Regions from separate parts of the Hydrogenophaga sp. L76 genome, predicted to be linked through region 3. Evidence: predicted binding sites of a transcription regulator. Region 3 holds the regulator's gene; each other region holds the start of a gene.
What was found. Region 3 encodes FNR, which switches genes on or off when oxygen is low (the NO sensors DNR and NnrR bind a similar motif). Its sites were predicted from a motif close to TTGATNNNNATCAA; they were not measured.
Positions count from the first base shown of each region.

Region 1: the regulator FNR is predicted to act here: its motif matches at 1,957-1,970, upstream of ubiM (5-demethoxyubiquinol-8 5-hydroxylase UbiM).
Region 2: the regulator FNR is predicted to act here: its motif matches at 1,063-1,076, upstream of AC23D4_RS17705 (hemerythrin domain-containing protein).

Region 1 is NZ_CM172807.1:3,096,017-3,099,233, forward strand. It holds gene AC23D4_RS14935 (histone deacetylase family protein) at 1-376, opposite strand, end outside; gene ubiM (5-demethoxyubiquinol-8 5-hydroxylase UbiM) at 706-1,920, opposite strand; gene AC23D4_RS14945 (Spy/CpxP family protein refolding chaperone) at 2,023-2,697, opposite strand; gene cueR (Cu(I)-responsive transcriptional regulator) at 2,940-3,217, opposite strand, start outside.
Region 2 is NZ_CM172807.1:3,621,585-3,624,801, reverse strand. It holds gene AC23D4_RS17710 (3-hydroxybutyryl-CoA dehydrogenase) at 64-915, shown strand; gene AC23D4_RS17705 (hemerythrin domain-containing protein) at 1,133-1,672, shown strand; gene gorA (glutathione-disulfide reductase) at 1,785-3,188, shown strand.
Region 3 is NZ_CM172807.1:358,229-361,445, reverse strand. It holds gene hemN (oxygen-independent coproporphyrinogen III oxidase) at 1-721, opposite strand, end outside; gene fnr (fumarate/nitrate reduction transcriptional regulator Fnr) at 901-1,620, shown strand; gene AC23D4_RS01680 (hypothetical protein) at 1,701-1,994, opposite strand; gene AC23D4_RS01675 (nitrogen fixation protein FixH) at 2,090-2,389, opposite strand; gene ccoG (cytochrome c oxidase accessory protein CcoG) at 2,425-3,217, opposite strand, start outside.

The DNA of each region.
Region 1 (3,217 bases), 1.9 Mb from region 3:
GGTGACCGGGCGGGCGCACGCTGCAGAAGGCGGTGGTGGTGCTGCCCGCCAGCACCAGGTCGGTCGCCTGCACCGCGGCGCCCGCGGCGCGCAGCGCGGCGCTGAGCGTGTGGGGACACATGTTGGTGTCCGGGTCCACCGCGTGCAGGCCATCCTTGGGCGAGGCTTCGAAGATTTCGCGCACATAGAGAGAGGCGTGCGCGCGGCCGAGCTGTTCCTCGGTGGCCAGCGGCGCGTCGTACGGGATCATGTAGTCCAGCAGACCCTTGACCAGCAGGTGGTCGTTGATGGCGCCCAGGCGCTCGGGGCATTCGGGGTGGTGGGCACCCATGTCGTGGCGGGCACAGTCGGCGTGCGTGATGTAGGCGGACAGCATGTTTTTGGGTCTCCTCGGGCGGTGATGAACGGCCAGGCAACTGTGCACCCGTACCGGTTGACATGCATCAATCTAGACCCGAATCCTGACAAGCGTCTTGACGCATCGCAATATGACCTTGCCGGAGCGAATTCCCGGCTTCTCTCAGGAGCGCGTGCCTGCCACCCAGGATGCGGTGGAACCGGCTGTGCCGGGCCACTCGCGTTGCCCCTTGGGGGGCTGAGGGCTGCGGCTCCAAGCCTGCCTGCGCAGGCTCGGACAGCCCGAAGAAGCTTCGGCTCTGACGAAGCTGCGGCCTGCAAGGCACGTGAAGCGGCGCGGGGGGACCCTCAATGAAGTCCCGTCAGGGACGCCGCCACCGCGCGCTTGAAGGGCGTGAAACGTTCACCCAGGCCGACCATGGCCTGGCGCAGCAGGCGGGCCGGCGTCTCTTCGCGGGTGTAGAGCGTGGCCAGGGCGTGGGTGGCCATGTAGAGGCCGCGGCTGGCGCCCTGGTGGGTGCGCTGGTAGCGCTGCAGCAGGACGGGCGAGGCGATGTCCTGCCCTTTTTGATGCGCCTGGATCAGCGCTTGGGACAGCGTGTCGATGCTGCGCAGGCCGAGGTTGAAGCCGTGTGCGGTGACCGGGTGCATGCCCACGGCGGCATCGCCCACCACGGCGAAGCGTTGCGCCACCAGGCGGCGCGACCACACGCCCACCAATGGGTAGGCGTGGCGTGTGCTGCTGAGCCGCATGGTGCCGAGCTGGTGGCCGAAGCGTTGCGCCATGGTGGCGTTGAACGCGTCTTCCGGCAGGTCCATCAGGGGCTGCAATTCCTGGCTGGGCAGGGTGAGCACGATCGAGGAGCGCGGCAGGCCGGTCTGCGGACAGGGGTTCATGGGCAGCAGGGCGAGCGTCTGGCCGTGGTCGAACCACTCCCAGGCGGTTTCAAAGTGCGGCTGCTCGTGCGTCATGTTGCAAACGAGCATGGTGCGACCGTAGTCGTGCATATCCGCCGGGATGCCCATGGCGCGGCGGGTGCTGGAATGGCGGCTGTCGGCGGCCACCACGAGCTGGGCGCTCAGGCGCTGGCCGCTGGCGAGCGTGAGGTGGGCGCCGCTGGCGTCGGTTTGGATCTGGCTCACCTGTTCGCCGCAAACCAGGCTGGGGGCGGTGCCGCTGGCGTCGTCAGGAGCCATGGCGGCTTCGAAGACGGCGCGGCGGATATGGTGGTTGGCGACGAGGAAGCCGAGCTCGGTTTTGTGGCTGAGCTGGTGGCTGATGAGCATGCGCTGCTGGCCGGGGCCGGCGCCGCCGTCGAGCACGAGCGCATCGCGCAGCGGAGCGATGTTGGCGTCGCCCAGCAGGGGCCAGATGCCGAACTGGCGCAGCCGTTCGGCGCTGTGCTGGGTGAGGGCGATTTCGCGGCCGTCGAAAGCGGGGTTTTGCAACGACTCCCGTGTCTGCTGTTCGATCAGGCCGATGTGCAGTCCGCTGCCGCGCAGCGCCCGGGCCAGGCTCAGGCCGGCGGGGCCGGCGCCGATGATGATGAGGTCGAAGTCCATGGCGGGGCAGCTTATCGGGTGGCTGGCTGGCGGGGCTTGACTCAGGTCAAGCCCATGAAAAAGCCCCGACAGGCGGGGCTTTGGAAAGTGTGCGAGTCAGGCTCAGCTGCGGGGCTGCGCCGGGGCATCGCAGCCGGCACCGCCACCCATGCCGCCCATGCCGCCCATGCGGTGGTGACCACCATGGCCGCCATGACCGTGTTTGCCCATCATGCCGCGCTCGCCGTGCATGCCGCGTTCACCCTTCATGCCGGCGCGCTGGAAGCCGCCGTGGCGCTGGGTGTCAAACACCTTCTGCTGTTCGGGCGTGAGTGCGGCGTAGAAGCTCTTGGTGGCGTCGATGCGCTTGTCCATCCGGGCGTTGCGCTCGGCTTTCAGGGCCTGCATCTTGTCGAGACGCTGCGGCGTGGTCAGCTTCGCCCAGTCTTCCCGGCTCTGGCTGCGGGCCATGCGCGGTTCGGGTGCGGTGCGGGCCACGAAGGCGTTCCACGCGGCTTCCTGGGCCGGTGTGATTTTCAGGGTTTCCTTGAGTTGGGCCTGGCGTTCGGCCATGCGCTTTTGCATGCGTTCCATGCGCCAGGCCTGCTTCTTCGACATCTCTGCCGAGCCCGGACCGGCTTCGGTGCCGGCCTGAACACGCTGGGCCATGTGTTGTGCCCGCATGTCTTGCGACAGGGCGCCTGGACCCATGCCCTGGGCAATAGCGGTGGCAGAAACGCCGACGAAAGCGGTGGCGAGGGCAGCGGCGATGAGGGTGCGTTGGCTGAACAGTTTCATGAATCACTCCTGAACGGTTGATGAAAAGCTTTCCAGATGTCTCAGAGGTTTCTGTTTCTGGAATGGCTTCAGTGTGAGCAGCGGCTGTATCTGCTCTGTGCCGGAGTGATGCCGGTTTGTAAAGATTTGTTCCGCTAACGCCTGGATGGCTTGCGTCAGATCAAGGATCCACCGCCGGGCCGCCCCAAGGTGGATCAGCCCCCCTGGGGGCAGCGACCCGCGCAGCGGTGGAGCGTGGGGGGTCAGAGACTTCCCAGGTCGTCGAGGATCGGGCAGTCGGGCCGGTCGTTGCCGGGGCAATGGCACAGCAGTTCGTCCAGGGTGCGCTGCATGGCCTGCAGCGCTTCGATGCGCTGGCCGAGTTCGTCGCGGTGCTTCTGCGCGATGCGCTTGACGCTGGCGCTGCTGCGGCGCCGGTTGTGCCAAAGGCTCACCAGTTCGGTGATGGCGTCGAGGCCGAAGCCCATGTCGCGCGAGCGGCGGATGAAGCGCAGGGTGTGCACGTCGGCCAGGCTGTACT
Region 2 (3,217 bases), 1.4 Mb from region 3:
AGGTCGGGGCCGGTGCACGTCCCCGACAATGGTTCTTTGTCTTTTTTCAGGAGCATTTCCCCTATGAGCAGCATTCAAACCGTGGGCATCATCGGCTCGGGCACCATGGGCAACGGGATCGCCCAGGCCTGCGCCACCAGCGGCATCCGCGTGGTGATGGTCGACATCGCGCAGACCGCGATCGACAAGGGCCTGGCCACCATCGCGGGCAGCCTCGACCGCCTGATCAAGAAGGAAAAGATCAGCGCCGACGACAAAGCCAAGGCGCTCGGCCTGATCCAGGGCAGCACGAACTACGACGACCTCAAGGGCGCGCAACTCGTCATCGAAGCCGCCACCGAAAACGAAGGCCTCAAGGTCAAGATCCTGCAGCAGCTCGACGGCCTGCTGGCACCCGAGGTGATCGTGGCCACCAACACCAGCTCCATCAGCATCACCAAGCTGGCCGCCGCCACGCAGCGCCCCGACCGCTTCATCGGCATGCATTTCTTCAACCCCGTGCCCATGATGGCGCTGGTGGAGATCATCCGCGGCCTGCAGACCAGCGACGCCACGCACGACGCCGTGAAAGCCATGGCCGAAGCCCTGGGCAAGACGCCGATCACGGTGAAAAACGCGCCCGGCTTCGTGGTCAACCGCATCCTGGTGCCCATGATCAACGAGGCTTTCTTCGTACTCGCCGAAGGTCTGGCGACGCCGGAAGACATCGACGCCGGCATGAAGCTGGGCACCAACCAGCCCATCGGCCCGCTGGCGCTGGCCGACATGATCGGCCTGGATGTGTGCCTGGCGGTGATGAACGTCTACATGGCCGAATACAACGACAGCAAGTACCGCCCGGCGCCGCTGCTGAAAGAAATGGTCGCTGCCGGCTGGCTGGGCCGGAAAACGGGCAGGGGCGTGTACACGTATTGACCCCGCGCCGCTTCGCGTCACCCCCAGGGGGGCGATGCTGGCGGCCCGGCAAGCCGGTTCCGCGACATCCTTGGATCGGGCACGCGCGCCGGATGCAATCTGGGCTGTGTGATGTCCATCGGAAGCCCGCTTCAGCGGGCTTCTTGTTTGAGCAAGATCAACTTGCCGCAGCGCAGCATTTTCATAATGAACCCAACCCAGTGAACAGGAGTTCCTCATGTGTGCCGCGCCCGTCTCCATCGCCGTTTTCGAGTTCCTCGACAACACCCATCAGGAAATCCAGAGCCAGATCAAGCTGCTGCATGCGCTGGTGGACGCCATCGAAAACGAAGGCCTGAACCAGGCCAACCGGGCCCGGGCACGCCGCGTGCTCGACTATTTCAATGGCGAAGCGCGCCAGCACCACCTGGACGAAGAAAAACACATCTTCCCGGCCTTGCTGGTCAGCCAGGACGCCGAGATCGTGCAGGCCACCGAACACCTGATCCAGGACCACGGCTGGCTGGAAGAAAACTGGATCCAGATCGCCCCCTCGCTGGAGGCCGCCACCGGCGGCAACCTCTGGTTCGACACAGCGGAACTGCGCCACGCGCTGGATGTTTTTGAAGCGCTCTACCTGGACCACATCCTGCTTGAGGAGTCCATCGCCTACCCGGAAGCGAAAAAGCGGCTTGCCGCCCTCGACACCGCCGGCATGGGTCGCGAAATGGCCAAGCGCCGCGCCCTCAAGCACAATGAGGTCCGTTCGCGGACCTGAGCCGCACCCATGACGTGGCAGAACGTCCCCGAAACTGCACGCCGGACGGGCTGCGCGTAAACTGCCCCGCTCCACAGCATGGGCCACGACCCCGTTGGCCGAACGGACGAGCATGAGCACTTACGACTTCGATCTATTCGTCATTGGCGGCGGCAGCGGTGGCGTGCGCGCCGCCCGCATGGCCGCCCAGCGCGGGGCGCGCGTGGCGCTGGCCGAAACCCTGGGGCAAGACGGCCTGGGCGGCACCTGCGTCAACGTGGGCTGCATCCCCAAGAAGCTCTACAGCTACGCCGCGCACTACGCCGACGCAGCCCACGAAGCGCAAGGCTACGGGTGGGAGGGCGACATGCCCATCCTCAACTGGGGCACGCTCAAAGCCAACCGCGCCACCGAAATCAGCCGCCTGAACGGGGTCTATGGCAACCTGCTGCGCGGTTCTGGCGTGACCGTGTTCGACGGTTTCGCCCGTCTGCAAGGCGACCACAGCGTGGGCCTGGCCACGCTCAACGCCGACGGCAGCCCCGGCCACCAGAATTTCACCGCCAAAAACGTTCTCATCGCCACCGGCGGTACGCCGCATGTGCCGCACTTCGCGGGTCGCGAACACGTCATCACGTCCAACGAGATCTTCGATCTGGAGCCGTTTCCGAAACGCCTGCTGGTGGTGGGGGGCGGCTACATCGCCTGTGAATTCGCCTCCATCTTCAATGGCCTGGGGTCGAGGGTCACGCAGTTGTACCGGGGTGAACAGGTGCTGCGCGGTTTTGACGACGAGGTGCGCCACTTCGTCGCCGCCGAGATGATCAAGTCCGGGGTGGACCTGCGGCTGAACGCCGACGTGGTGGACATCCGGAAAACCGACGAAGGCCTGCGTGTGGAGCTGGAAGGTGGCAGCGTCGTGCTGGCCGACGCCGTGCTCTATGCCACCGGGCGCAAGCCCAATGTGCAGGGTCTGGGCCTGGACACCGTGGGCGTGGTCCAGGGCGCGCAGGGAGAGGTGATCGTGAGCGAAACCTACCAGACCAACGTGCCCGGCATTTACGCCGTGGGCGACGTCACCAACCGCGTGCAGCTCACGCCGGTGGCGCTGGGCGAGGCCATGGTGGTGGTCGATCAGCTCTTCGGCGCTGCAGCGGGCAAGCCAACGCGCGAGATGAGTTACGAGTTCATCCCCACCGCCGTCTTCACCCACCCCAACATCGGCACCGTGGGCTACAGCGAAGCGCAGGCGCGCGAGAAGTACGGCCAGATCGCTGTCTTCCGCAGCGAGTTCAAGGCGCTCAAGCACACGCTTTCGGGCAGCAGCGAACGCACACTCATGAAGCTCATCGTTGACACCGCGAGCGACCGCGTGGTGGGCCTGCACATGGTCGGCGCCGAAGCCGGCGAGATCGTGCAGGGCTTTGCCGTGGCCATGAAGGCCGGCGCCACCAAGGCCATTTTTGACAGCACCATCGGCATCCACCCCACGGCGGCGGAGGAGTTCGTGACGATGCGCGAGCCGACCCGGAACTGAGAACCTGAATGCGATCGTTCCGAGGTCGC
Region 3 (3,217 bases):
GCGCAATGCGGTCCGGCCGCAACTGGTTCACTTGCGCGAGCGTGCGTGCAAACGACTCGGGCGTCTGCAGCGGCAGACCGTAGATCAGATCAACGTTGACCGACTCGAAACCGATCTTGCGCGCAGTGTCCACCAGCGCGAACACCTGTTCAGCGGGTTGCACGCGGTGCACCGCTTTCTGAACGGCAGGGTCGAAATCCTGGACACCAAAACTGAGACGGTTGAAGCCCAGTCTCGCCAAGGTCTGAAGCCGCTGGTCGGTCACGGTCCGGGGATCCACCTCGATCGAGTACTCGCCACCCGGCACCAACTTGAAGTTGCGCCGGATCATCGTCATGAGATCCTCAAGCTCTGCATCGGACAGAAAGGTAGGCGTGCCGCCACCCAGGTGCAACTGGGACACGCTGTGCCCCTTCCCAAAATGCTGGACCTGCAACTCCACCTCACGTGACAGGTAGCGCAGGTATTCGGCCGCCCGTTCGTGGTGTTTGGTGATGACCTTGTTGCAGGCGCAGTAATAGCAGACCGACTCGCAGAACGGAATGTGTACGTAGATGCTGAGCGGAAGAGCCAACGAGCCGGCTCTGCGCTGCTCCAGCGCTTGTATATAGTCGCCCTCGGTGAACGCTTCCACAAAGCGGTCAGCCGTCGGGTACGACGTGTACCGCGGACCGGGAACATCGAATCGCTTGAGCAATTCATCGGAAATGGCGTGACTCACAAACTGTTCTCCAATGCTGAGCCCCGAATGTGCACCAGGCTCGCAGATCCTCCCTTGATCTTGATCAAGCCCCCGTGTGTTCGCAAGCCATCGCTCCCAGGAAGGGCCTGGCACGCGGCCATTTCCTCGACACAAGTCCCAGCTATGCGTTAAGCTCACCACCGATTTCCGGATAATTTATGGACGCACAAAGCATCAAAGTCGCCTGTTCGAGTTGCAACCTGCGAGAATTGTGTCTACCCATGGGTCTCAACCCAGACGAAATGGACAAGCTCGACAATGTCATTTCGGCGCGGCGACGCATCAAACGCGGGTCGGCACTTTTCAGTACGGGTGACCGGTTCACCTCGCTTTACGCGGTGCGTTCCGGCTTCTTCAAAACCTGTGTCACCACGGCCGATGGCAGGGATCAAGTGACCGGCTTCCAGATGACCGGAGAGATCATCGGCCTGGATGGCATCGTGAGCGACCGCCATTCCTGCGATGCCATCGCACTGGAAGATGCTGAAGTCTGTGTGATGCCGTTTGATCAAGTCGAGGAACTCTCCCGAGAGTTCACCACCCTTCAACACCATGTGCACAAGATCATGAGCCGCGAAATTGTGCGCGACCACAGTGTCATGCTGCTGCTTGGCAGCATGCGCGCAGAAGAACGCCTCGCGGCGTTCCTGCTGAATTTGGTTCAGCGCCTGCACGCCCGCGGCTTCTCCCAGTCCGAGCTGATTCTCCGCATGACACGCGAAGAAATTGGTAGCTACCTGGGCATGAAGCTGGAGACGGTGAGCCGCACTTTTTCCAAGTTCGTGGACGAAGGCATCATCGAGGTCAAACAGCGTTACGTCCACATCAAAAACACCGAAGGGCTCAAGCTGATCGTGACCCCCCCGACCGGTCACTGAACCCAACATCTGTCCCAACAGGAAGCCTCAGCTGGAAACACTCCGCTGGGGTTTTTTATTTTGGAGATCTGCAGGAGCGTTCAGGAACAAGATTCATTCTTGGCACAATCCCGCGGCCGCTGATCCGGCGGGACGGGACACCGGTTCACTTCAAAAGGTGACATGGACAGCAAAGAGGTGAGTGCACTCGACACCATGGCCACGATCCAGAAGGTGAAAAATGCCAGCGTGTAGACCGCTGGACGAGACAACTCCAGAGGAGCCCCAAACCAGTGAAGATCACTCGGATCGATCATGGCAAACACGATCATCTCCAGAACCGCCGCCACCAAAAATGCGGGCCACGCAATCCACATCCATCGTTGAGCCGTCATTCCTGTTTCTCCTCGGGTGTTGTTGTGATCGATTCCGGGCATAACCGGTGCATAGTCGTTCAGGCCATGGCTTGGGATAGTCGCAGCACGCGCTATTACTTCGTCGGTGGCACCACAGGGGAGGCTGCGTGGTTCCGAGCCTGGTGAGCCGGTTGAAGTTGAATCAGCGCTTCGGCACGAGCTTGTCCGTCCAGCATCTGGGCCGCCTTCAGGTCGCGCTCAAAGTCGGCCTTGTTGAGCACCGGGTCTGCGCCCTTCACTGCAATGACGGCCGTGATGATGGCGGCCACAACAACCACCAATGGCCCCCCCACCACCAGCCACATGTGGGGAACGCGCCACCAAGGAATCGGGAGCTGTTCATTGACCGGTGTTTTGAGTATTGTGGTGTTCATAGGGAATCTTGAAACGGGTTGACTGAAAGTGGTGCTCAGCGCGGTACCAGGAAGGCCGCTTTTTCGGTGACACGTGTGCCCGAATCTCCGACAGCCTGGATTTCGAAATAGATGGAATGGGAACCGGTGGCAGCGGTTCCCGGGGGAACCTGGACCCGCATGACCGCAGAGCGTACTTCCGTCGGCAATACTTCAATCTCTGTTTCCGACGCAATGGCAATGCCCGGCAATCCGGAAACACCGATCACATAGCGTTGTGAGCGCTCGGTCGCGTTCATCACCTGCAACCGGAAGACGTTTTCGATGCGTCCCTGTTCCACCATGCGTGCCAACGCACCGCGGTCCCGGATGACATCAACCTTGAGTGGCTTGCGCAGAAACAGACTGACCATAACCGCGAGGCTGATGGCCAACAGGATGCCTGTGTACACCAGAACCCGCGGACGCATGGCCCGACGGATCATCTGCTGGGAGTTCCATCCTTGTGCAATACCGTTCTGGGTCGAGTATTTGACCAGTCCACGCGGATAGCCCACCTTGTCCATCACTTCGTCGCAGACGTCGATACAGGCACCACAACCGATGCACTCGTACTGCAGACCGTTGCGGATATCGATGCCCGTCGGACAAACCTGAACACACAGCGTGCAGTCTACGCAGGCACCCAGTCCCAGTGCTTTGGGGTCGGCCTTCTTCGAGCGCGGGCCACGCGGTTCACCGCGTTTTTCGTCGTAGGTCACGATCATCGTGTCCTTGTCAAACATCGCGCTCTGGAAGCGCGCGTAAGGACACATGTATTTGCAAACCTGTTCACGCATGAAGCCAGCG